4 regions of the Micromonospora sp. NPDC050397 genome follow, and region 3 is predicted to be linked to each of the others. Evidence: riboswitches for the same ligand, from Rfam matches in the RefSeq annotation. Region 3 holds a riboswitch; each other region holds the start of a gene.
The links. Region 3 has a riboswitch for cobalamin ahead of ACI2K4_RS25925 (ABC transporter substrate-binding protein). Riboswitches for the same ligand answer to the same signal wherever they lie in the genome.

Region 1 (5,453 bases), on a different contig from region 3:
AACCTGGAGAGCGAGAATCCGGCACCGGCCCGGATGAACGACGCGGTCGCCGACCCGAACGGCCGGTTCTGGGCCGGCAGCATGGCCTACGACGCCACCCCGGGCGCCGGCACCCTCTACCGGTACGACGGCACGGGCGCACCGACCCCGGCGGTCACCGGGCTCACCATCACCAACGGCCCCGCGTTCGACGCCGCCGGCACCACCATGTACCTGGCCGACACCGCGCGGGGCGAGGTGGACCGCTTCACCGTCGACCCCCGCACGGGCGGCCTCTCCGGCCGTACGCCGTTCCTCCGGCTCGCCGGAGCCGAGGGGGCGCCCGACGGCATGACGGTCGACGCGGCGGGACACCTCTGGGTCGCCCTCTGGGGTGGTTACGCGGTCCGCCGCTACCGCCCCGACGGCACCCTGGAGCGCGAACTGCGCCTGCCGGTAGCCCAACCGACCAGCGTCTGCCTCGGCGGCCCAGACCTGCGTCGCCTCTTCATAACCAGCGCGCACCACGCCCTGCATCCCCGAGGCCCGCTGGACGGTGCCCTCCTGGCGGTGGACGTCGAGATCACCGGTATCCCGGCACAATCTGTTGCTCATGAAGTTGGCGCGAAAATCGAGCACTGATTCCGCGCCAACGTCCGTGAGCGGCATGCCAGCAGGTTTGTCGGGTTCAGGCCGGCAGGATTCGCGGGTTCAGATCAGTTCAAGGACGACAGGAGTGACTGCCGCGACGAAGGAGGCGACTGCCAAGAGAAGGCGTCCGACGGCCTCGATGTACGAGACGGCTCGTGGCGGATCGACTCCCCGCTGGTCCTGGCTAGCGGGAGCGCCGTTTGGTACGGTCATAGGAACTCCTTCAGTTGGGCTTCGTGAGGGCCGAATTGGAGTCAGTAGGACGGCATCCGTTGGCGCGGGTGCCGTCCGTTTCGTTAATTGCCCACTCGCTACGGTACGGATCGTGCGTCGGGGTTGGAAAGCATCTCCACGGAGTGAGTGTGGATGAATGCCGTATTCACCCCTGACCCGGTTTCCCGCATGGTGAAAACATGACCGGTTGCTGTTCCCTGGACCTTTCGGAGAGCGATCTGTCGAATACCGGCAATGCTGATTGGAACCTTTCTCTTGCCGGACAGGTCACGGCCCCTGGCCCCGAGATCCGATCCCAGGTGGGCTGCGAAAGCCCTGCCCGGAACGTCACTCCGGCAGGCCGCGGGGGTTCTCCCGAGGTGTGGCAAGCGGTGTCCTCGGCGGTGCGACGGCAGCGGGGGCCCGTCGTTGGGCGAGGGTGATCCCGGTCAGGACCAGGGCCATGCCGGCGAGCATCGGTAGGGTGACCGGCTCGGCCAGGACGAGCGCGCCGAGCACCACCGCGACCACCGGCAGGAGGTACGTGGTGGTGGAGGCGGCGGTCGACCCGAGATCGCCGATGAGTCGGTAGTTCAGCACGTACGCCAGTCCGGTGCCGACCGTGCCGAGGACGAGGAGACTGCCGACCGGCACCGCGCTCCAGTTCGGCGCGGTCAGCCCGCCGAAGGGCAGGGCGAGCGCGAGTACGGCGGCGCCGGCCGCCAGTTGGCAGGCGGACAGCATAATCGGCGGGATGTTCCGGCCGGTGAGGTAGCGACCCATGTAGACGTATCCGGCGCCGTAACTCGCGGAAGCGGCGAGGCAGGCGAGACCCGCCCAGCTCGCCACGTCGGTCGCCGACTCCCACGGTGTGAAGATCAGCACCGTCCCGGCGAAGCCGGCCGCGAGACCGCTCGCCCGTCCCAGGGTCACCCGCTGCTCGCCGCCGGCGAGCAGCGCGATCACCACCGTCCACAGTGGCGTGGTGGCGTTCAGTACGCCGGCGATGTTCGAGTCGATCGTCTGCTGCCCGATCCCGAACAGGGTGTACGGCACGACGTTGGCGAGCAGGGCCGCCACCACGAGGTGGAACCAGGTTCGGCTCCCGGACGGAACGGGCATTCTTCGCGCCAGTGCGATGGGTGCCAGCACCGCCGCTCCGAGCAGGAGCCGGACGATGGTGATCTGGACCGGGGTGAACCCCCGCAGCGCCAGCTTGATCCAGAGAAATCCGGAGCCCCAGATCAGTGCCAGCAGCAGCAACCGCCCCCAACTCCCGCGCCCCACCACGCACCCCCGCCCAAAATTGTTGACCATGAAGTTATCGCAGGGGTTCGTCCGCCATCCGTGCGACAACTTCATGATCGATCGGGTGAGGGGCGGGGCGCGGCGTGAGGGGCGGGGCGTGAGGGGCGGGGTGGGGGTGGCGTGAGGTGGTGCCGTCGTGGTGGTCACGTTGACGGGGGGCCGGTCGGTGGGACAGCATGGCCAGCACGAGCGGTGCGCGGAGGAACCCGGTGCGAGTCCGGGACGGTCCCGCCACTGTGACCGGGGAGTGACCTCTCACGTACGGGCCACGGCCGAACGGCCGGAAGGTCGGGGGGAAGCGTCGATCCGGGAGTCAGGAGACTCCGACCGCTCGCACCACCCAGCCAACGCGGGCGTGGACACCCGCGGAAGGGACATGAGCATGGCTTCTGCGCGCCTGAGTGGGCGATGACCCCGCCGTACCCGTTCTCCGCCGTTGTCGGCCTGCCCGACCTGCGACTGGCCCTGCTGCTCAACGCGGTCTCCCCGGCGATCGGCGGGGTGCTGGTACGCGGCGAGAAGGGCACCGCGAAGTCGACCATCGTACGGGCCCTCGCCGGGCTGCTTCCCGACGTCGACGTGGTACGTGGCTGCCGGTTCGCCTGCGACCCGGTCAATCCTGACGCGGCGTGCCCGGACGGCCCGCACGAGCCCGGCGCCGCCGCCGTACGCCGCCGCGCCACCCTGGTCGAGTTGCCGGTCGGCGCCACCGAGGACCGGGTGGTCGGCACCCTGGACCTGCAACGCGCGCTCGCCGACGGGGTGAAGGCGTTCGAGCCGGGCCTGCTCGCCGCCGCCCATCGCGGGGTGCTCTACGTCGACGAGGTCAACCTGCTCCCGGACCACCTGGTCGACCTGCTGCTCGACGCCGCCGCGATGGGACGCGCACACGTCGAGCGGGACGGGGTGTCGGTCAAGCACGCCGCCCGCTTCCTGCTGGTCGGCACGATGAACCCGGAGGAGGGGGAGCCCCGCCCGCAACTCGTGGACCGGTTCGGGCTGGTGGTGGCGGTGGCCGCCCCGCGCGACGCGGGCTCGCGGGCCGAGGTGGTACGCCGTCGGCTCGCGTACGAGACCGATCCGGTGGGGTTCGTGGCGCGCTGGGTGGAGGAGGACGCCGTACTCGCCGGGCGGATCGCCGTCGCCCGACTGCGGTTGCCCTCGGTCCGGCTGCCCGACGCCGAGTTGGACCGGATCGCCACGATCTGTCTCGCGTACGGGGTCGACGGGCTCCGCGCGGACATCGTGGTGGCCCGGACCGCCGTGGCACTCGCCGCCTGGCACGACCGGGACAGGGTCACCGCCGACGACGTGGCCGCCGCCGCGAGGCTGGCCCTGCCACACCGTCGGCGCCGGGACCCGCTGGACCCGCCCGGCACCGACCAGGAGAAGCTGGAGGAACTGCTCCGGCAGCACGGCGGCGACGCGGACCCGGAGCCCGAGCCGCCGGCCGGACCGGACGACGGCTCCGACGGCGGTCCCGGCGACAACCCACCCGGCGACAACCCGTCCGACCCGACGGACGGCCCTCCGGACGGCCCTCCGAACGGACCTCCGAACGGTCCCGGCGGCGGCCGTCCACCGGCCGGACCGGAGCAGGTCCCGGACCGCTCCGACACGCCGGACACCGCACCGCCACCCGGGTCCGGACCGAAGTCGACCGGCCCGGACCAGCAGGCATCGCCGGAGCAGCAACCCGAGCAGGCCGGCGCCGGCAACCAGCCGGCGGTCGCGGCGACCAGCCCGTACCGGACCAGGGCGCTGGCCGTACGCGGACGAGGCGCCGGGGCGCACGCCGGGCGCCGCTCCCCGGCGTACGCCCGGCGTGGCCGGGTGGTCGGCGCCCGGCTGCCGACCGGGCGGCTGACCAGCGTGCACCTGCCCGCCACCCTGCTCGCCGCGGCCCGTCGGGGTGCCCGCTCGGTCGCGGCCGGGGACCTGCGCGAGGCGGTGCACGTCGGCCGCGAGGCGAACCTGGTGCTGTTCGTGGTGGACGCCTCCGGCTCGATGGCGGCCCGCCGCCGGATGCGGGTGGTGAAGACCGCCGTCCTCTCCCTGCTCCGTGACGCCTACCAGCGGCGGGACAAGATCGGAATGATCACGTTCCGGGGCACCGGGGCGAGTACGGTGCTGGAGCCGACCGCCAGCCACGAGGTCGGCGTGCTCCGCCTCGCCGAGCTGCGCACCGGCGGCCGGACCCCGCTCGCCGCCGGGCTGCGCCAGGCCGCCCGGACCCTGGACAGCGAGCGTCGCCGCGACCCACGCCGCCGCCCGCTGCTGGTCGTGGTCACCGACGGGCGGGCGACCAGCGGCCCGGACCCGTTGACCGTGGTCCCGGCGCTGGCCGAGGTCGCCTCGGTGGTGGTCGACTGCGAGTCCGGGCCGATCCGGCTCGGCCTGGCCCGACGGCTGGCCACCGCGCTGGATGCCGACTGCGTCCCGCTGGACGCGCTGCACACTCTCCGAAAGGCGGCCTGACATGCCCCAGGGCAAGCCGGAACAGGTACCCGACGACGGTCTCACCACCCGCGAGCGGCGCCGGCAACCGGTCCTGGCCGTACACACCGGCCAGGGTAAGGGCAAGTCGACCGCCGCGTTCGGGATGGCGCTGCGCGCCTGGAGCGCCGGCTGGCCGATCGCGGTGTTCCAGTTCGTGAAGAGTCCGAAGTGGAAGGTCGGCGAGGAGACCGCGCTGCGCGCGCTCGGCGAGAGCGGCAAGGGCGGCAGCGTGGTCTGGCACAAGATGGGCGAGGGCTGGTCCTGGATCCAGCGTCCGGGCACCGAGCGCGACCACGCGGTCGAGGCCGCCGAGGGCTGGGCCCAGATCAAGCGGGACCTGGCCGCCGAGGCGTACCGGTTCTACGTGCTGGACGAGTTCACCTACCCGATCAAGTGGGGCTGGATCGACATCGCCGACGTGGTCGCCACGTTGCGTGATCGGCCCGGCAACCAGCACGTCGTGATCACCGGCCGGGACGCCCACCCCGACCTGGTCGACCTCGCCGACCTGGTCACCGAGATGACCAAGGTGAAGCACCCGATGGACGCCGGCCGCAAGGGCCAGCAGGGCATCGAGTGGTGAACGTACCCCGACTGGTCATCGCCGCACCCGCCTCCGGCCACGGCAAGACCACGGTCGCGACCGGCCTGCTCGCCGCGTTCGCCGACCGGGGCGTCCGGGTGGCCGGCTTCAAGGTCGGGCCGGACTACATCGACCCGGGTTACCACACGCTCGCCGCCGGCCGACCGGGACGCAACCTCGACCCGGTGATGGTCGGCGAGGAGCTGGTCGGGCCGCTCTT
Region 2 (5,453 bases), on a different contig from region 3:
CCATCCTCACGGACGCTCAACCCGCCGAGTGCGTTTGTGATCGTCTCGCTGCTGTCCTGGGCGACGAGAGCGCCCAGGACAGCAGTCTGACTCACCCGATCAGAAGTCGTCGTCGAAGCTGACCGAGCCGCTCACCCCGACCTGGTAGGCCGACACCCGCCGCTCGAAGAAGTTTGACAGTTCCTGGACGTCCTGCAATTCCATGAACGCGAACGGGTTCTTGCTGCCGTACATCGGGTCGATGTTGAGCACGGCCAGGCGTCGGTCGGCGACGTGTTGCAGGTACTCCCGCATGTCTGTCAGCGACATCCCGGAAATGCCCTGTTCGAGCAGGTCGGCGGCGAACTGGACCTCGCATTCGACGGCCTCGGCCAGCATGTCCCTGACCTGCTGTTCCATGTCGGCGTCGAACAGGTCAGGCTCCTCGGCCCGCACGGTGTCGACGACGTCGAAAGCGAACGCCATGTGCATCGACTCGTCGCGGAACACCCAGTTGGTGCCGGAGGCGAGCCCGTGCAGCAGACCCCGGGAACGCAGGAAGTACACGTAGGCGAAGGCGCCGTAGAAGAACAGTCCCTCGATGCAGGCGGCGAAGCAGATCAGGTTGAGCAGGAACGCGCGCCGGTCCTCGCGGCTCCTCAGCTCCCTCAGTTCGAAAATGGAGTCGATCCACTTGAAGCAGAACTCGGCCTTGCGGGCGATCGACGGGATGTTTTCCACCGCCGCGAACGCGGCGAACCGTTCCTTCTCGTCCGGGACATACGTGTCGAGGAGGTTCAAATAGAACTGGACGTGCACGGCCTCCTCGAACAGTTGCCGGGACAGGTAGAGCCGGCCTTCCGGGGAGTTGACGTGCTGGTAGAGGTTGAGCACCAGATTGTTCGCGACAATGGTGTCGCCGGTGGCGAAAAGCGCTACCAGCCGGGACACCAGGTGCTGCTCGGCGGGGGAGAGCTTGGTCAGGTCGGCGAGGTCGGAGCCGAGGTCGACCTCCTCGACGGTCCAGGTGTTCTTGATGGCGTCCCGGAACCGGTCGAAGAACTGCGGGTAGCGCATCGGCCGCAGGGTTAGGTCCATGCCGGGATCGAGCAGCATGTGCCGCTCAACGGTGCTGGTGTTGTCGCTGGTGCGGAGTTCGGGAATGGCGGTCACTGGCAGGCCTCGCAGCTTTCGGGGTTTTCCAGGGAACAGGCCAGCGCCTCGTCGTCGGCCACCGCGACGATCGGCTTGACCGCCGAGGTGACGGCGACGGTGGCCTGCTGGATGCGGGTCGCGGGACGCGAGCGCAGGTAGTAGGTGGTTTTCAGCCCGGACTTCCAGGCGTGCAGGTACATGGAGGAAAGCTTGCCGATGGTCGGTGCGCCGATGAACAGGTTCAGCGACTGTGACTGGTCGATGAACGGGGCCCGGGCCGCGGCCAGGTCGATCAGCGCACGCTGCGGCAGCTCCCACGCGGTGCGGAACAGCTCCCGTACGTCGGCGGGCAGCTCAGCGATGCCCTGCACGGACCCCTCCGCCCGCTTGATCTGGTCGCGGATCGGCGCCGTCCACAGCCCCCGTGCCTTCAGCTCCCGGACCAGATAGGTGTTGATCTGGAGGAACTCGCCGGACATCGTCTCGCGCTTGAACAGGTTCGACACCTGCGGTTCGATGCACTCGTAGCAGCCGGCGATCGAGGCGATCGTCGCGGTCGGTGCGATCGCGACCAGCAGCGAGTTCCGCAGACCGTGGGTGGCGATCACCGCGCGCAGCGCGGCCCACCGTTCGACCTGGGCGGGCTCCGCACCCCACAGGTCGGGGTGCAGCTCGCCGCGGGCGGCACGGGTTTCGGCGTACGAGGGGTGCGGGCCGAACCGCTCGGCGAGCCCGGCAGAGGTTTCGAGTGCGGTCAGGAAGACCTCCTCCTGCACCCGGGTGGACAGCTCCTTTGCCTCGGCCGAGTCGAACGGCAGGCGCAGCGTGAAGAACGCGTCCTGTAGACCCATCAGGCCGAGGCCGACCGGCCGCCAGCGCGGATTGGACGCCGCCGCCTGCTCGGCCGGGTAAAAGTTGATGTCGATCACCCGGTCGAGGAACACCACCGCCGTCCGTACCGTGGACCGCAGCTTCTCCCAGTCGACGCCATCGATGGTTATGTGCTCGCCGAGGTTGATCGAGCCCAGGTTGCACACGGCGGTCTCGGTGTCGCTGTTCACCTCCAGGATCTCGGTGCACAGGTTCGACAGGTGGATGGTGTTGCCCGGAGCGCCGGTCTGGTTCGACAGTCGGTTCGAGGCGTCCTTGAACGTCATCCACCCGTTGCCGGTCTGCGCCAGGGTCCGCATCATCCGCCCGTACAGGTCCCGGGCCTTGACCGTCTTGACGGCCTTCTTCTCGGCCGCCCGGTACGCCTCGTCGAAGGCCTCGCCGAAAAGGTCGGGCAACTCGGGGGCGTCGGACGGGTCGATCAGCGACCAGTCGCCGTCGGCCTCGACTCGCCGCATGAACTCGTCCGGCACCCAGTTGGCCACGTTGAGGTTGTGCGTACGCCGGGACTCCTCGCCGGTGTTGTCCCGCAGTTCCAGGAACTCCTCGATGTCCGGGTGCCACGGCTCCAGGTAGACGCAGGCCGCGCCCTTGCGTCGACCGCCCTGGTTCACCGCCGCCACCCCGGCGTCGAGCGTCTTGAGGAACGGCACGATGCCGTTCGACCGGCCGTTCGTACCCCGGATCAACGCACCGCGACCACGTACCCGCGACCACGAGATGCCGATACCGCCGGAAAACTTCGACAGCTTCGCAACCTGGTGGTAGCGCTCGTAGATCGAATCGAGCTCGTCACGTGGGGAGTCGACCAGGAAACACGACGACATCTGCGTGTGCCGGGTGCCGGAGTTGAACAACGTCGGTGAACTCGGCAGATAGGCCAGGCTCGACATCAGCCGGTAGAAACCGATCGCCTCACCCGGTGTCTGCGACAGGCCGCAGGCCACGCGCAACAGCCAGTACTGCGGCGTCTCCACCACCAGGCGGGACTCCGGATGCCGCAGCAGGTACCGGTCCGCGACCGTACGCAGCCCGAAGTACTCGAACCGCAGATCCCCCTTCCGGGTCCACGGCATCGTCCAGCTTGCGGGCATTACGCGCGACGAACTCGGCCGTGTCGTCCCCGATCAACCCGAGCTGGTGCGCGTGGCGAATCGACTGACTGAAGCTGGCCACGCCCTGCCCACGAACCTCCTTGTCCACGTACGCGGCCAGCAACCGCGCCGCGAGCTTCGAGTACTGCGGCTCCTCGCCAATCAACTCCGCGGCGGTCTGGATCGACAGCTTGTCCAGCTCAGCGGTGGTCGCCCCGTCGTACAGGCCGCTGATCGTCTTCGTCGCCACCCGCAGCGGATCCACCTCGTCCAGGTCTCCGACCCAGCGCTCCACCGCGCGGACAATCTTGTTCACGTCGACTGGCTCGGTGTCGCCGTTGCGCTTACGGACCTGCATCACGTGCCGGCGCTGTTCCGGTACCGCCTGTTCGAGCAGACCCTGCTCCCGTGTTGGCGTCATGTCCCCCTCCTCATGCCTGTCCACGAGGTCGACGGACGCGCAGGGGGAACGCCACTGTTCGCCTGACGGCGTGCCTGCCACGACGGACCGGCTGATGGCGTCGGCCGTCCCACGCGACCTTCGACCGCCACACGCGTCGCGTGCGGCGCGCTGGCAGGTCTTCGGACTCGCGGGCGTCGTACTCGTACCTACTGGCCATCGCTTCCCAGACCCAGTACGGGTCCAGTGCTGTGTGACGGCGGTCGTTCCCACTCACCGCTGCGGGGCAGTCCCGGACTCACACCGGGTTCCCTCTTGCCTCGGCCACCGCGCGGAGCGGCGGTCGAACCAGCTGCGAGAGACACCATATATGGGCGCCAGGCTGAATCGGCAACACCAGATGTCGTGTCGGGCGTGTCGCGGCGCACCGTCACCACATGGTGCCCCGGGTGATGCCTCCCGGTCCCGACGGCGTACGGTGCAGAGCGTTGGCCGAACACGGGGCGGCCGGCATGTCTCGAACGAGCGCGCCGCTGAAGTCGAAGCCGTGCCCGATCAGACGACGGTGGTCCTGGCTGAGCTCGTGACGGGCCGCCCACGGGAACCTCGGCTACCGGTGCCGCGCTACCGCTGTACGGTCTCGTTTCGCCTCGAAGGTTCACCCTGGGTCAGCGACGGGTGCAGATCCGTCGAGATCGGCGTTCCGTTTGCCCTCGATGCGGGCCACGCGCCAGATGGTGAGGGCGGCGACCCAGGTCAGCGCGAAGAGTCCGACGATGACGTACCCGACGAGGTTGAGATTGAGGTTGCCGATCGCCGCGAGCGGACCATGTTGGATGTCGAGCTTGTCGGTCAGGATCGAGATGAGTTCGATGATGCCGATCATGAGCGCCACCGCGACGGAAAGCCCGGTCAGGGTGATGTTGTAGTAGACCTTGCGGACGGGTTTGGCGAACGCCCAGCCGTAGGCGTGGATCATGAGGTAGCCGTCGATGGTGCTGAGCAGGCTCATTCCGGCGGCGAAGAGAATCGGCAGGGTCGGCACCGCGTACCAGGGCAGGCTGAAGGCGGCGGCGCCGCCGGCGAGGACGAGGAGGGAGACCTCGGTGGCGGTGTCGAAGCCGAGTCCGAAGAGCAGCCCGATCGGGTACATCTGCCAGGGGCGGGTGACCGCGCGGGTCGCTCCGGCCAGGATCCGGTTCATCAGGCCCCGGTTGTTGGGCTGCTGTTCCAGGGCCGCCTCGTCGTAGGCGCCGTGCCGCATCCGGCGAAAGACCCTGATCACACCGACGAGCACCACCAGGTTGAGGATGCCGATGAGGTAGAGGAAGACGCCGGAGACGGTGGTGCCGATCACCCCGGTCGCGGTCTGTAGTGCCGAGGAGTCGTCCTGTACCTGTCCGGCGAGCGCCCGTACGCCGATCCCGAGCAGGAAGCAGAGCCCGAACACGACGTCGGAGTGACCGAGGGAGAACCAGAATCCGACCGAGACGGGTTGCTGGCCGTCGGTCATCAGCTTGCGAGTGGTGTTGTCGATCTCGGCGATGTGGTCGGCGTCGAAGGCGTGCCGCACGCCGAGGGTGTAGGCGGTGACGCCCAGGCGCGATTCATCGGTGGATACCCGCTGGTCAGCGTGTGGCCACTGCCCCGACGCCCGATGGTCCACCGGAGCGGACACCCGACGGGATTGTGTTCGGGGCAAGCATTTCCGCCACAACCGGGGTGAACTCGGCGACGTGCCGCCAGATTCGGGGTGCCGCAGCGGCGGCGGTCGCGACGGTGGCATCGGTCTGGCGAAGGAAGGCGAGGTGACGGCAGGCGTGCACCGCGACGTCCAGGGGGCGGATCTCGGTGGGGGAGGGGGCGAGGGGATCGTCGGAGCCGAGCACCGGTGCGGGTGCGACCGGCGTCGTCGCGGCACCCGGCCGGGGGTC
Region 3 (5,453 bases):
GCGGTGTCGGGTGATCGCGGACCAGGCGGGGCTGCGGAACGGTCCGGGGTTGCCGGACAGGGGTGCGGTGGGTTGGCGCAGGGCGTCCAGGACGGCGGTGACCAGTGCCGGCTGGGTGGCCAGCGGCGCGCCGACCGACACCCGTGGCGGCGGCGGGTCGGCGGGGCGGGAGGTGACCCAGTCGGCGTAGGCGCGGCGGAGCCAGACGTCGAGGTACCGGTCGGGCGGCAGGTGGGTGGGGACGAGGACGACGTCGAGCGCGCCCGCCGACCGGGCGGCGTCGAGTGCGTCGTGCAGCGACGGCGCCGCCCCGTCGAGGAAGCAGGCCCGGACCGGCTCGCCGAGCGCCCGCGCGACCTCGTCGGCGAGCCGGTGTACGGCGTCGTGTCCGCCGGTGTGGGCGACCGAGCGAGCGACGAGCAGGGTGTGTCTGGTGGTCATGACGTGGGTGGGTGGTAGGTGATGACGGGGCGGCCGGTGCCGGGGTGCGGGGTGATGTCGGCCCGTACGCCGAACACGTCGTGGAGCAGGTCCGGGGTGAGCAGGTCGGTGGTGGGTCCGGTGGCGGCTACCCGGCCGTGGTGCAGGACGACGAGGGTGTCGCAGAACATCGCCGCCAGGTTGAGGTCGTGCAGGGCGGCGACGGTGGTGATGCCGGAGCGTCGGACCAGGTGCAGGAGCTGGAGCTGGTGGTTGATGTCGAGGTGGTTGGTGGGCTCGTCGAGCAGGAGCAGTTCGGGTTCCTGGGCCAGCGCCCGGGCGAGTTGGACGCGTTGGCGTTCGCCGCCGGAGAGGGTGCGCCAGGTTCGGTGGGCGAAGTCGGTGAGGTCGACCCGGGCCAGGGCGTCGGTGACGGCGTCGTGGTCGGCGGTGCTCTCCGACCACCGGGAGCGGCGGTGCGGCGTACGCCCGAGTAGCACCACGTCGTGAACGGTGAGGTCGAGGTCGGTCTCGGCGTGCTGGGCGAGCAGGGCCATCCGCCGGGCGACGGTCCGGCGGGGCAGGGTCGCCAGGTCCTCGCCGCCGAGGAGGCGGTGCCCGTGGTCCGGGGTGGTGAGTCCGGCGACGATCCGCAGCAGGGTCGTCTTTCCCGAGCCGTTCGGCCCGAGCAGGCCGACCAGGGTGCCGGTCGGTACCGTGCAGGAGACCCGGTCGATGATCGTCGCTGTCTGTACGGTGTGGCTGACGTCGGTGACCTGGAGCATCAGTTGCCCGCCAGCCGTCGGCGCAGCAGCAGCACGAACGCGGGTACGCCGAGCATGGCGGTGAGCACACCGACCGGGAGTTCGCGTGGTTCGAACACCGTACGGGCGGCGGTGTCGACCCAGATCAGGAAGATCGCCCCGGCGAGAACCGCGACCGGTAGGAGTCGGCGGTGGTCGGGGCCGGTGAGCAGCCGGGCGGCGTGCGGCAGGAGCAGCCCGACGAAGCCGATCGCGCCGCTGACCGCGACGAGGGTTCCGGTGAGCAGGGCCGCCGTGGTCAGCAGCAGCCAGCGGGTGCGGGTGACGTCGACACCGAGGGTGGCGGCCGAGTCGTCGCCGAAGGCGAACGCGTTCAGCGTACGGGCGTGTCCGAGGAGCACGGCCAGGACGACCGCGAGGGCGGAGACGGCGTAGCCGAGGGAGGTCCAGTCGGACCGGCCGAGCGATCCGGACAGCCAGAAGGTGATCTGCTGGGTGGCGTGCGGGTCGGCGGCCCAGATGATGACGAACGAGGTGACGGCGGCGCAGAGTTGGCCGACCGCGACACCGGCGAGGATCATCCGGGTCGGTGCGAGCCGGCCGCCCCGGCTGGTCGCGGCGGCGATGACCAGGGCGAACGCCGCGAGCGCGCCGGTGAACGCGCCGCCGGTCAGGGACCAGACCGCCGACCCGAGTCCGGTGACGGTGACGGTGACCGCACCGAGGGACGCTCCGGAGGAGACGCCGAGCAGGTACGGGTCGGCGAGCGCGTTGCGGGTCAGGGTCTGCATCACCGCCCCGACGGCGGCGAGTCCGGCGCCGACGGTGGCGGCGAGCAGCACCCGGGGTAGGCGGATCTGCCAGACGATGTGGTCCCGCAGCAGCGGCACGTCGGAACGGAACACGCCCAGGTGGTCGCCGATCACCGCCCACACGGTGCCGAGGGAGAGGTCGGCCGGTCCGACGGTGACCGCGGCGCCGATCGAGAGCCCGAGCATGCCGGTCAACGCGACGACCAGTGCGGTGCCGCCCAGGACGCGCGCCCGGCCCGGCGCCGCCGTCGGCGCCGGGCGTGGAGTGGTCGTGGTGGTCAGCGCGTCACCCGGGCCGGCAGTGCGGTGAGTCCCTGGGCCAGGTGCTCGATGCCCAGGACGTTGCGGACCCCGGCGCTGGTTTCGGAGAACGGGATGACGACGAACCGTTTGTCCTTGACGGCCGGTAGGTCCCGCAGGGCGGCGTTGCCGGCGAGGAATTCCTGTTTGGCGGTGGCCCGGTCCCACTCGGCGTCGACGAGGACGATGACGTCCGGGTTGCGTTCGACGACCTTCTCCCAGCTCGTGTCGCCCCAGCTACCGGTGAGGTCGGTGAACTTGTTGGTCACCCCGACCGCCGACATGATGAGCTGCGGTGCCCCACAGCAGGCGCCGACGCTCGGCGCGTCGGTTCCGGCGTCCCACCAGAGCACCGAGATGTCCTTCGCGTCCCGGACGCCGGAGGCGGCCGAGGTGATCCGGGACTTCTGCGCGTCGATCAGCGCGGTCGCCCGTTCCGGCACTCCGAAGATCGCCGCTACGTCGCGGATCTCGCCGAACACGTGGTCGACGGTGAGCGGGGACGGGCGGGTCTCCTTCGGGCAGCCGGCCGGCGAGAGGTACGTGCCGACGCGCAGACCGGTGTAGGTGTCCCGTTCACCGACGCCCTCGTCGCTGAACGCGCTGGCGAACGAGGCGTAGACGAAGTCCGGGGCGGCCTCGATCAGCTTTTCCTTCGACGGGTACTCCTTGGCCAGCACCGGGATCTTCTGGTACGCGTCGGCGTACTCCGGCAGGATGGTGTCGTCGAGGTACGCGGTGCCGATCATCCGGTCCTGTAGACCCAGTGCCAGCATGATCTCCGTCGCGGCCTGGTTCAGCGTGACCACCCGCGACGGTGGCTGGGTGACCTGCACGGGCAGGCCGCAGTTGGTGAGCGTGACCGGTGCGGCCGACGCCGCCCCGGACGGGGTGTCCCCGGTTCCGGCGCAGCCGGCGACCAGCAATGTGAAGATCATCACGGCGGACAGTGGCGTGACAGCACGCCAGGACATACGGGGCCGCATCGCGCGCAGGCGCACAGGGACCACCTTCCAGCACCTCGTGGACGGGTCGGTACGTGTGCCGTGGCCGGTCTCCTGGCTGCCGGGAAACGCGTCTCCGGCCGGCCTTCCCAGGCTGGTGCCCAGTGACCTCGTACGACGAGGGCCGGAGACTTCCCGATCACAGTGGCGAGGGCCGCGCCGGTATCCCACCGGCTTCCCGAGCACCACGGCAGCGACAACATAGCGTCATCGGACAACGCGTGCCATATGACGAACACCATGTCCGTCGTCCCCGGCGCCCCGTCGCGGGCCGTACCGGAAGCGGTTGGCGACCGCCCGTGACCCGGTGGGGGCGTCCGTCTCGCGTACCGACGTCTGTTCGACCGTCACCCGTTCGGCCGGGGCCGCTGACCGTCGGCCGGCGACGTCCCGGCGAGCGGACCCGAGCCGGCCGACCGGCGCGCGAGCAGCAGGATGACCGCGAGGGCGGCCACCTCGGCCGCGGCGGTGGCGGTGGCGGCGCCGAGCGGCCCGAACCGTGGTACGCCGAACGTGACCGTGATGGTCAGGATCACCGCGAGCACGGCCATGGCCCTCGTCGCGCGGGCGAAGTCGCCGTCGCCGATCCAGTTGAACATCAGCGCCCGGCTGACCGCCAGGAACGGCAGCGCCAGCATGAACACGGCCAGCCAGGTGGCGGCCTCCCGGTGCGGCAGGGACAGCAGCGTACCGGTGAGCCAGGGCGCGAGCCCGGCGACCGCGATCGCCATCGGGACCGCGCAGACCAGTGCCATCGCCACCGAGAAGTGCGCCGGGTGCCTCGCGGATTCGAGACCCAACCGGTTGCGGGTACGCGCCACCATCGGCACCTGCAACGCCGACTGTACGACACCACCGATCGCCTGGTACGCGGTGACGAGCGCCCCGAAGCTGCCCATCACCGTGGGCGTCGCGACCAGCGACAGCACGAGGGTGGCGTACCGTGCCACGTACAGCTCGCCGAGGGCGAAGCCGAACAGGTGCCGGCTGGACCGGTATCCGGCGAAGGCGCGCCGCAGTGACAGCTCCCGGAACCGCGCGCGCCGCAGCGAACCGTCCCGACCGAGGACGAGTTCGCCGACGACGAGCTGGGCCAGCCCGGCGGTGGCGAGCGCGATCGTGAGCGGGACCCCGACCAGGACCATCACCAGCGAAGCGGCCTTGCTGCCGCACATCAGCACGGCGGTGGCCAGGAACCGCATCCGCCGGTTGAAGTCGGCGATCTGCAACTGTGCGACACCGTTGCCGAGCGCCACCACACCGGCCGCCACCAGCGCGGTGGCGCTGTATCCCCGGCCGGCGTAGAACTCGCCGATGACCAGCGCGCCGACGAGTACGGCGGGTACCACCACCAGGGCCCACTGGCTCCGTACGAGGGTGCGCTGTTCCTCGGTGCCGTTGAGGTACAGCAGGGCCGACCCGCCGCTGGCGCCGATGATGACAAACGCCAGCGCTGACGTCATCACCGTGTACGCCGCGATCTCGTCCGTCTGCCCGAACGACGCGCACAGTGCCAGGATCGCCGCGCTCAGCAGCCCGTTGGCGACAACGGCGCCGGCCGCGATCGCCGAGTTCCTGGCGAGACCACGGACTCCGGTCCCCGGGTTCGTGGGGCGGACGTCGGCGGTGTCACCGGTCGGCACGCCGGCCGTGGTTGGCACGACCCGTACTCTACGCAACGCCGGCCCCGGGGTGCGTTCGGCACGACCCGTGCGGGACGGCGGTTGGCCGTCGAGCCATCGCCGTTCGCGGGACGAGGTCGGCCACGCCCCCGGAGCTCGACACCGGCTCTAGGATCATTCCTCTCCCGGGACCGCCTCGTGGTCTACGGCACCCTCGACCTGGTCGCCGAACCGGCCGTTGGCGGCCGGAGCGGTTCTACCCCGAGTTGTACGGCCTGAGTCTCGACAACCAGGGCCATGTCCACAGTGGCTGGTGAGCGACCCGCGGGTGTGGCCGGCTTCCTCTAGGATCACCGGACCAGGCCAGGACCGAGACGTTGCGAAAGTAGGATTCATGGCGGCACCGGACCGACCGGCATCTGCCGGTATCGACCCCTCGAAGCCCAGCATCGCGCGCGCCTACGATGTGGTTCTCGGGGGCAAGGACAACTTCGCGATCGACCGCGCGGTTGTGGGCGAGATGCTCAAGAT
Region 4 (5,453 bases), on a different contig from region 3:
GGCCGACCTGGACGTGGCCCGGGTCGGCGGGACCAAGTACCCCGATGTCCCCGCGGTGCTGGCGCTTCGACCGGACATCGTGCTCATGAACATCGAGGAGAACCGGCGCGCCGACGCCGACGCACTGGAGGCCGCCGACGTACGGGTTCGCCTCACCTATCCCCGCACCGTCAGCGGCGCGCTTGACGAGTTGGGCGGCCTGCTTCGCGACCTCGGGCAGCCCGAGGAACCCGGGTGGCTGCGCGCCGCCCGCGCCGCCTGGTCCGCCACTCGGCCAGCGTTGTCACCACGCGGTGCGATCGTCCCGGTGTGGCGCCGCCCGTGGGTGGTAGCCGGTGGAGACACCTTCGCCTCCGATGTTTTGCACCGCCTCGGCCTGTGCAACCTGTACGACACGACGGACGACAGGTATCCCCGCCCGAGCCTGGAGGAGATGCGTGCCCTCAAGCCCGATCTGATCGTGCTGCCGGACGAGCCGTACCCGTTCGCCGTCGGTGACGGGCCCGAGGCCTTCCCCGGTCTGGCTTGTGCCCTGATCTCCGGTCGTCATCTGACCTGGTACGGACCATCGCTGGCCGAGGCCCGGGAGATCCTGACGGCCCAACTCGCCGAACCGGTCACCGCAGCGGGGCGAAAGTGACCGCCATGATCCCTCCGGTGCCGCGAGTCACCGGGTGCACGGTGACGGTCTGCCGCGACTGCTGCTGCGGCAGTAGCCGCAAGCATCCGGGAGTCGAGCACGACAACCAACTGGAACGGTTGCGGAACGCGGCCGGCGACCATCACCGGGTACGCGTGAGCGACTGCCTCGGGGTGTGTGAACGCTCGAACGTGGTGGTCGTACAACCGTCACCGGGCGCCCGACGACGCGGAGCGAGGCCGGTCTGGGTCAGCGACGTCCTCGACGAGGCGACCGTCGACGCGGTCACCACCTGGATCAACACCGGAGGGCCCGGCGCCGCTCCTGCTCCGGCGACGCTGGGTCCCAGGATCTTCCGGCCAGGGTCACCCGGCACGGACTGACAACGACCCGGTTCACCGAGCTGCGAAAGCCTCACCGGCCCGCCACGCGCGATCGTCGGGGCGCCCGGCCAGGATGGCGGCGAGGATCTCCGCCCCGTCGATGACCCTGGGGCCGGGGCGGTTGAAGTAGGCGGGCCCGTCGACCACCCACACCTGCCCGTCACGGACCGCCGGCAGTTCGGCCCAGCCGGACTGCGCGGTCGCCACCGACAGCTCGTCGAAGGTGCGCTCGGGGGTGAACCCGCAGGGTCCGAGCACCACCACGTCGGGAGCCAGGTCCGACACCACCGACCACGGCTGCGGGATGCTGTGTGCCCCCGGCCCGAGCAGCGAAGGACGGCCACCGGCGTAGGTGACCTGTTCGGGCACCCAGTGCCCGCCGGGCATCAGCGGATCGAGCCACTCAACGAACAGCACCGACGGGGAGCCGGGAACCGGTCCGGGCAGCGCGGACAGGCGGCGCTCAGCATCCACCCGGATCTCACCGGCTCTACTCTCGGTGCCGGTGAGCGCGGCCACGGCGTCGACCGTATCGAGGATCCCGCCGATGGTCCTGGCCTCCAGGGACATGACCCTGGTATCCAGATCGATCATCCTGACCGCGTCGTTGACCCGGCCGTAGGAGACCGCGCAGACGTCGCATAGGTCCTGGGTCAGGATGAGGTCCGGCCGTAGCTGCTCCAACAGGGCAAGGTCGAGCTGGTACACCGATGACCCCCGGTGGGCGTCGCCGCTGATCGCCGCCGAGATCTCCCGGCTCGTCAGTTCCTCCGGCAGGGAGGTGACGGTCACCGCCGGAATGCCGGCGAGTTCCCCCGGTGGCCAGTCGCACTCGTGCGTACGGCCGAGCAAGTGGCCGGTCGCGCCGAGCATGGCGACGATGTCCGTGGCCGCCGGTAGCAGTGAGACGATACGCACACCTGCGTGCCTACCAGGCACAACCCGCTCACGTCCATTCCACCAAGCGGGACGGCGGCGGCTATCATCTGCCTCAGCGCTGGTTCGCCCGGGCATCGTCCGGGCGTCGCAAGAGGGAACCCGGTGAGAGTCCGGGACTGCCCCGCAGCGGTGAGCGGGAACGACCGCCGTCACAGGCACTGGACGCGTGAGCGTCTGGGAAGCGACGGCCAGTAGGAGACCGGGGTCAACCCCGGTCGCGCCCGCAAGTCCGAAGACCTGCCCGCGCCGCGCGCACGACCGTGCGCGCCACCGCCGGCCTCGCGGGTGGGCCGGGCGGACTGTGCGCCAGCGTGCCCTGGCGTCGCGCCTTCGCGACGTTCGGGGTGGTCGGTGCGGTCTGCCCTCCTCCGGGACGCCTCGACCGCCCGGAGAACACCAGCATGCTCACCGAATCCAGCCCTGCGATCACCGGACGCTCCCCGTCGGCCTCGCAGCTGACGCTGTCGCAGATCATGGACCAGCATCACACGAACCTGATGGGCACCGTACACGGCGGCCGGATCCTGAACCTGGTCGACGCGGTCGCCGGTGTCGTCGCCGCCCGCCACTCCGACGGCCCCGCGGTCACCGCAGCCATCGACGAAACCGCGTTCCTCCAGGCCGTACGCGTCGGCGATGTCGTTCACGTGGACGCCCGCATCACCTGGGCCGGCCGGTCCTCCATGGAGGTCGCCGTCACGGTGACCGCCGACCGTTGGGACCGGGCCGTACCACCGACTCTCGTCGCCACCGCGCACCTGGTGATGGTCGCCGTCGACGACACCGGTCAACCCCGACCCGTGCCCGCCCTGCTACCGGAGACCGACGATGATCGTCGCCGCTATCAGGAGGCACAGATCCGTCGCGAGCACCGCCTCGCGCTACGCCGTGCCCTCGCCACGCAGGCCGACATCCGATGAGCCTCACCTGGTACGTCTCCGTCGGCACACTCGCCGGTTACCTGGCCGCGATCACCCTGTTCATGCTCACCCCCGGCCCGGACATGCTCTACGTCCTGGCCAACGCCACCCGCTACGGCATCCGGGCCAGCGTCGCCGCGGCCCTCGGAGTGGCCGTCGGCGAAGCCGTCCACGTGGCCATCGCCGTCCTCGGCCTGTCCGCGATCATCGCCGCCTCCCCCATGCTGTACGCGACCATCCGATACACCGGCGCGGCGTACCTGATCATCCTGGGATTCCTCGCCCTACGACGCCCCACCACCCCGACCGGAACGTGGGGCAGCGGAACCACCGGCGGCGTCGACCTCGTCCGAGCCGCCACACGTGGCCTGCTCACGAACCTGCTCAACCCGAAGATGATCGTGTTCACGATCGCCTTCCTGCCCCAGTTCGTAAACACCGGCCGGGGTCATGTCACCGCCCAGCTACTGATACTCGGAGCCATCTTCGTCACCATCCAGCTCGCGGTCGACCTCGCCCTGGGGATCACCGCCGGCCGGTTCGCCGGACGCCTCGCCGACGGCCGTACGGCACGCGTGCTGCATCGCGTCAGTGCCATCGTGTTCGTCGGGATCGGCATCCGTCTCGCCCTCGCCTGACACCGCTCGCCAGCCACATCCGCCACCGCCAGCTCACCCCTCGAATCGGCCCAAGGAGACCTGATGCGCAAACTACTGGTGATCGGTGTCGGAGTCGGCGACCCCGACTTCCTCACCATCCAGGCCATCAACGCGCTCAACAGCGTCGACGTGTTCTTCGTCCTCGAACAAGGGTCCGACCACCACCGACCTCACCGAAGCACGGCGACGAATCTGCGAACGTTTCATCCACGACAAGCGGTACCGCACCGTGACGGTCACCGATCCGACCCGCGACCGAACCGCGCCGGAATACCCCACCGCCGTCCACGACTGGCGACAGGAACGGGTGAACAGCCTCGAATAAATCATCGCCGCCGAGCTCGACGAGCATCAGACCGGCGGATTCCTCGTCTGGGGCGACCCCTCCCTCTACGACGGCACCATCAGAGTCATCGGAACCATCATCACCCGTGGCGCACTCACCCTCGACTACGACGTCATCCCCGGCATCAGCAGCGTCCAGGCGCTCGCCGCACGACACCGCATCACCCTCAACCGCGTCGCCAGTCCGGTACACGTCACCACCGGACGCCGACTCGCCGAGGGACTGCCGAACAACACCGACGACATCGTCGTCATGCTCGACGCCGACCTCGCCTGCAAGAACCTGCGCGCCGAGAACATCGAAATCTACTGGGGCGCCTACCTCGGCACGGACGACGAGATCCTCGTCTCCGGCAAACTCGGCGACGTCATCGACCACATCGAACAAACCCGCCGTGAACTCCGACAACGACGCGGCTGGATCATGGACACCTACTTGCTCCGCCGCAACCCGCGACACGAGGCCCCATGACCACGCACACACTGCTCGTCGCCCGATCGGTGACCCACACCGGTGGCCACGATGCCGTACACCGGCTCGCCGCCGAGGTGACCAGGGCGTTGGACCGACCGGTTCACGCATGTTTCCTGGACGGGGCGGCGCCGTCGTTGCACGACGCGCTCGACGCCGCTCAAGAGCAGGAGGCCACCGAGGTCGTACTCGTTCCGACCCACCTGCCGCCCGACCGGCGCCTCGACGTCTGGCTCCGCCGCGCCCACGCCGACTGGGCCACCAGCCGGGCCGACGGCCGACACCTGCCAAGGGTCTCGGTCAGCACACCGCTGGCCAGCGCACCCGCCCTGGTCACCGCCATCATCGCGACGCTCGACGAACCCACGACGCCCCTGGACGGCGATCCCGGCCCGTTCCGGAGCCCTGTCTGGTCGGCCATCACCACACACCGGCGACACGTGCTGGTCTGCCGCGGGCCTCGCTGCACCGCGTACGGCGCCAACCGAACTGCGGACGCCCTCACTCGCGCCCTCACGGCGAACACGCTCGGCGACGACGATGTGCTTGTCACCGACGCCGGCTGCCTCTTCCCGTGCAACCTCGGCCCACTCGTCGTCGTCCACCCCGACGACACCTGGTACAGCCACGTCGACCCGGAACTCGCCAAACGAATCGTCACCGAACACCTTCTTCACGACCGGCCCATCAACCATCGGATCAGCCGCCGGCGTTAGCGTCTTCGAGACGTTCGACGCATGCCGAGTCGACGGAGTTGGCTCGCCGCGCCCCAATCAAGACCGCGTCCCGGATCGACGGGCCGGCGCCGTTCGCCCGACGAACCGCCGAACCGATCACCGTCGCCGGGGTCGCTCGGCCACAGCACCGGGGCATCGCCAGGGTCGAGATCAGCGTGGATGGTGGAGCGTGGCGCGAAGCGACCCTGCTACACGCCCCCGGCAATGGCCCACCCTTCGCCCAACGCACGGTCGACGGTGGGTTTACTCGCCCTGTTCCAGGCCGGTGGGTTGAGCCCGGGAGTCATGAATAATGTAGTCGACCGGCCATGGGAGTTGCGGTGAGTGTTTGTCCGCAGCTCCCATGGCCGCCACAAGA

Region 1: another riboswitch for cobalamin. It lies ahead of ACI2K4_RS24225 (VWA domain-containing protein); the one in region 3 lies ahead of ACI2K4_RS25925 (ABC transporter substrate-binding protein).
Region 2: another riboswitch for cobalamin. It lies ahead of ACI2K4_RS29040 (ribonucleoside-diphosphate reductase subunit alpha); the one in region 3 lies ahead of ACI2K4_RS25925 (ABC transporter substrate-binding protein).
Region 4: another riboswitch for cobalamin. It lies ahead of ACI2K4_RS29145 (acyl-CoA thioesterase); the one in region 3 lies ahead of ACI2K4_RS25925 (ABC transporter substrate-binding protein).

Annotation. Positions count from the first base shown of each region.
Region 1 covers NZ_JBJDPS010000007.1:236,937-242,389, forward strand. The annotation lists gene ACI2K4_RS24215 (SMP-30/gluconolactonase/LRE family protein) at 1-621, shown strand, start outside; gene ACI2K4_RS24220 (DMT family transporter) at 1,192-2,160, opposite strand; cobalamin riboswitch at 2,351-2,475, shown strand; gene ACI2K4_RS24225 (VWA domain-containing protein) at 2,560-4,629, shown strand; gene cobO (cob(I)yrinic acid a,c-diamide adenosyltransferase) at 4,631-5,233, shown strand; gene ACI2K4_RS24235 (cobyrinate a,c-diamide synthase) at 5,227-5,453, shown strand, end outside.
Region 2 covers NZ_JBJDPS010000013.1:3,959-9,411, reverse strand. The annotation lists gene ACI2K4_RS29050 (hypothetical protein) at 1-122, shown strand, start outside; gene ACI2K4_RS29045 (ribonucleotide-diphosphate reductase subunit beta) at 100-1,095, opposite strand; partial or broken gene ACI2K4_RS29040 (ribonucleoside-diphosphate reductase subunit alpha) at 1,149-3,540, opposite strand; cobalamin riboswitch at 3,675-3,887, opposite strand; gene ACI2K4_RS29035 (HoxN/HupN/NixA family nickel/cobalt transporter) at 4,178-5,197, opposite strand; gene ACI2K4_RS29030 (hypothetical protein) at 5,148-5,453, opposite strand, start outside.
Region 3 covers NZ_JBJDPS010000009.1:182,428-187,880, reverse strand. The annotation lists gene ACI2K4_RS25940 ((2Fe-2S) ferredoxin domain-containing protein) at 1-441, opposite strand, end outside; gene ACI2K4_RS25935 (ABC transporter ATP-binding protein) at 438-1,205, opposite strand; gene ACI2K4_RS25930 (FecCD family ABC transporter permease) at 1,205-2,182, opposite strand; gene ACI2K4_RS25925 (ABC transporter substrate-binding protein) at 2,275-3,234, opposite strand; cobalamin riboswitch at 3,327-3,505, opposite strand; gene ACI2K4_RS25920 (lipopolysaccharide biosynthesis protein) at 3,648-4,961, opposite strand; gene ACI2K4_RS25915 (SAM-dependent methyltransferase) at 5,317-5,453, shown strand, end outside.
Region 4 covers NZ_JBJDPS010000013.1:30,130-35,582, forward strand. The annotation lists gene ACI2K4_RS29130 (helical backbone metal receptor) at 1-640, shown strand, start outside; gene ACI2K4_RS29135 (hypothetical protein) at 682-1,023, shown strand; gene ACI2K4_RS29140 (ABC transporter substrate-binding protein) at 1,036-1,941, opposite strand; cobalamin riboswitch at 2,005-2,222, shown strand; gene ACI2K4_RS29145 (acyl-CoA thioesterase) at 2,364-2,882, shown strand; gene ACI2K4_RS29150 (LysE family translocator) at 2,879-3,520, shown strand; gene cobF (precorrin-6A synthase (deacetylating)) at 3,870-4,358, shown strand; gene ACI2K4_RS29160 (CbiX/SirB N-terminal domain-containing protein) at 4,355-5,074, shown strand; gene ACI2K4_RS29165 (hypothetical protein) at 5,339-5,453, opposite strand, start outside.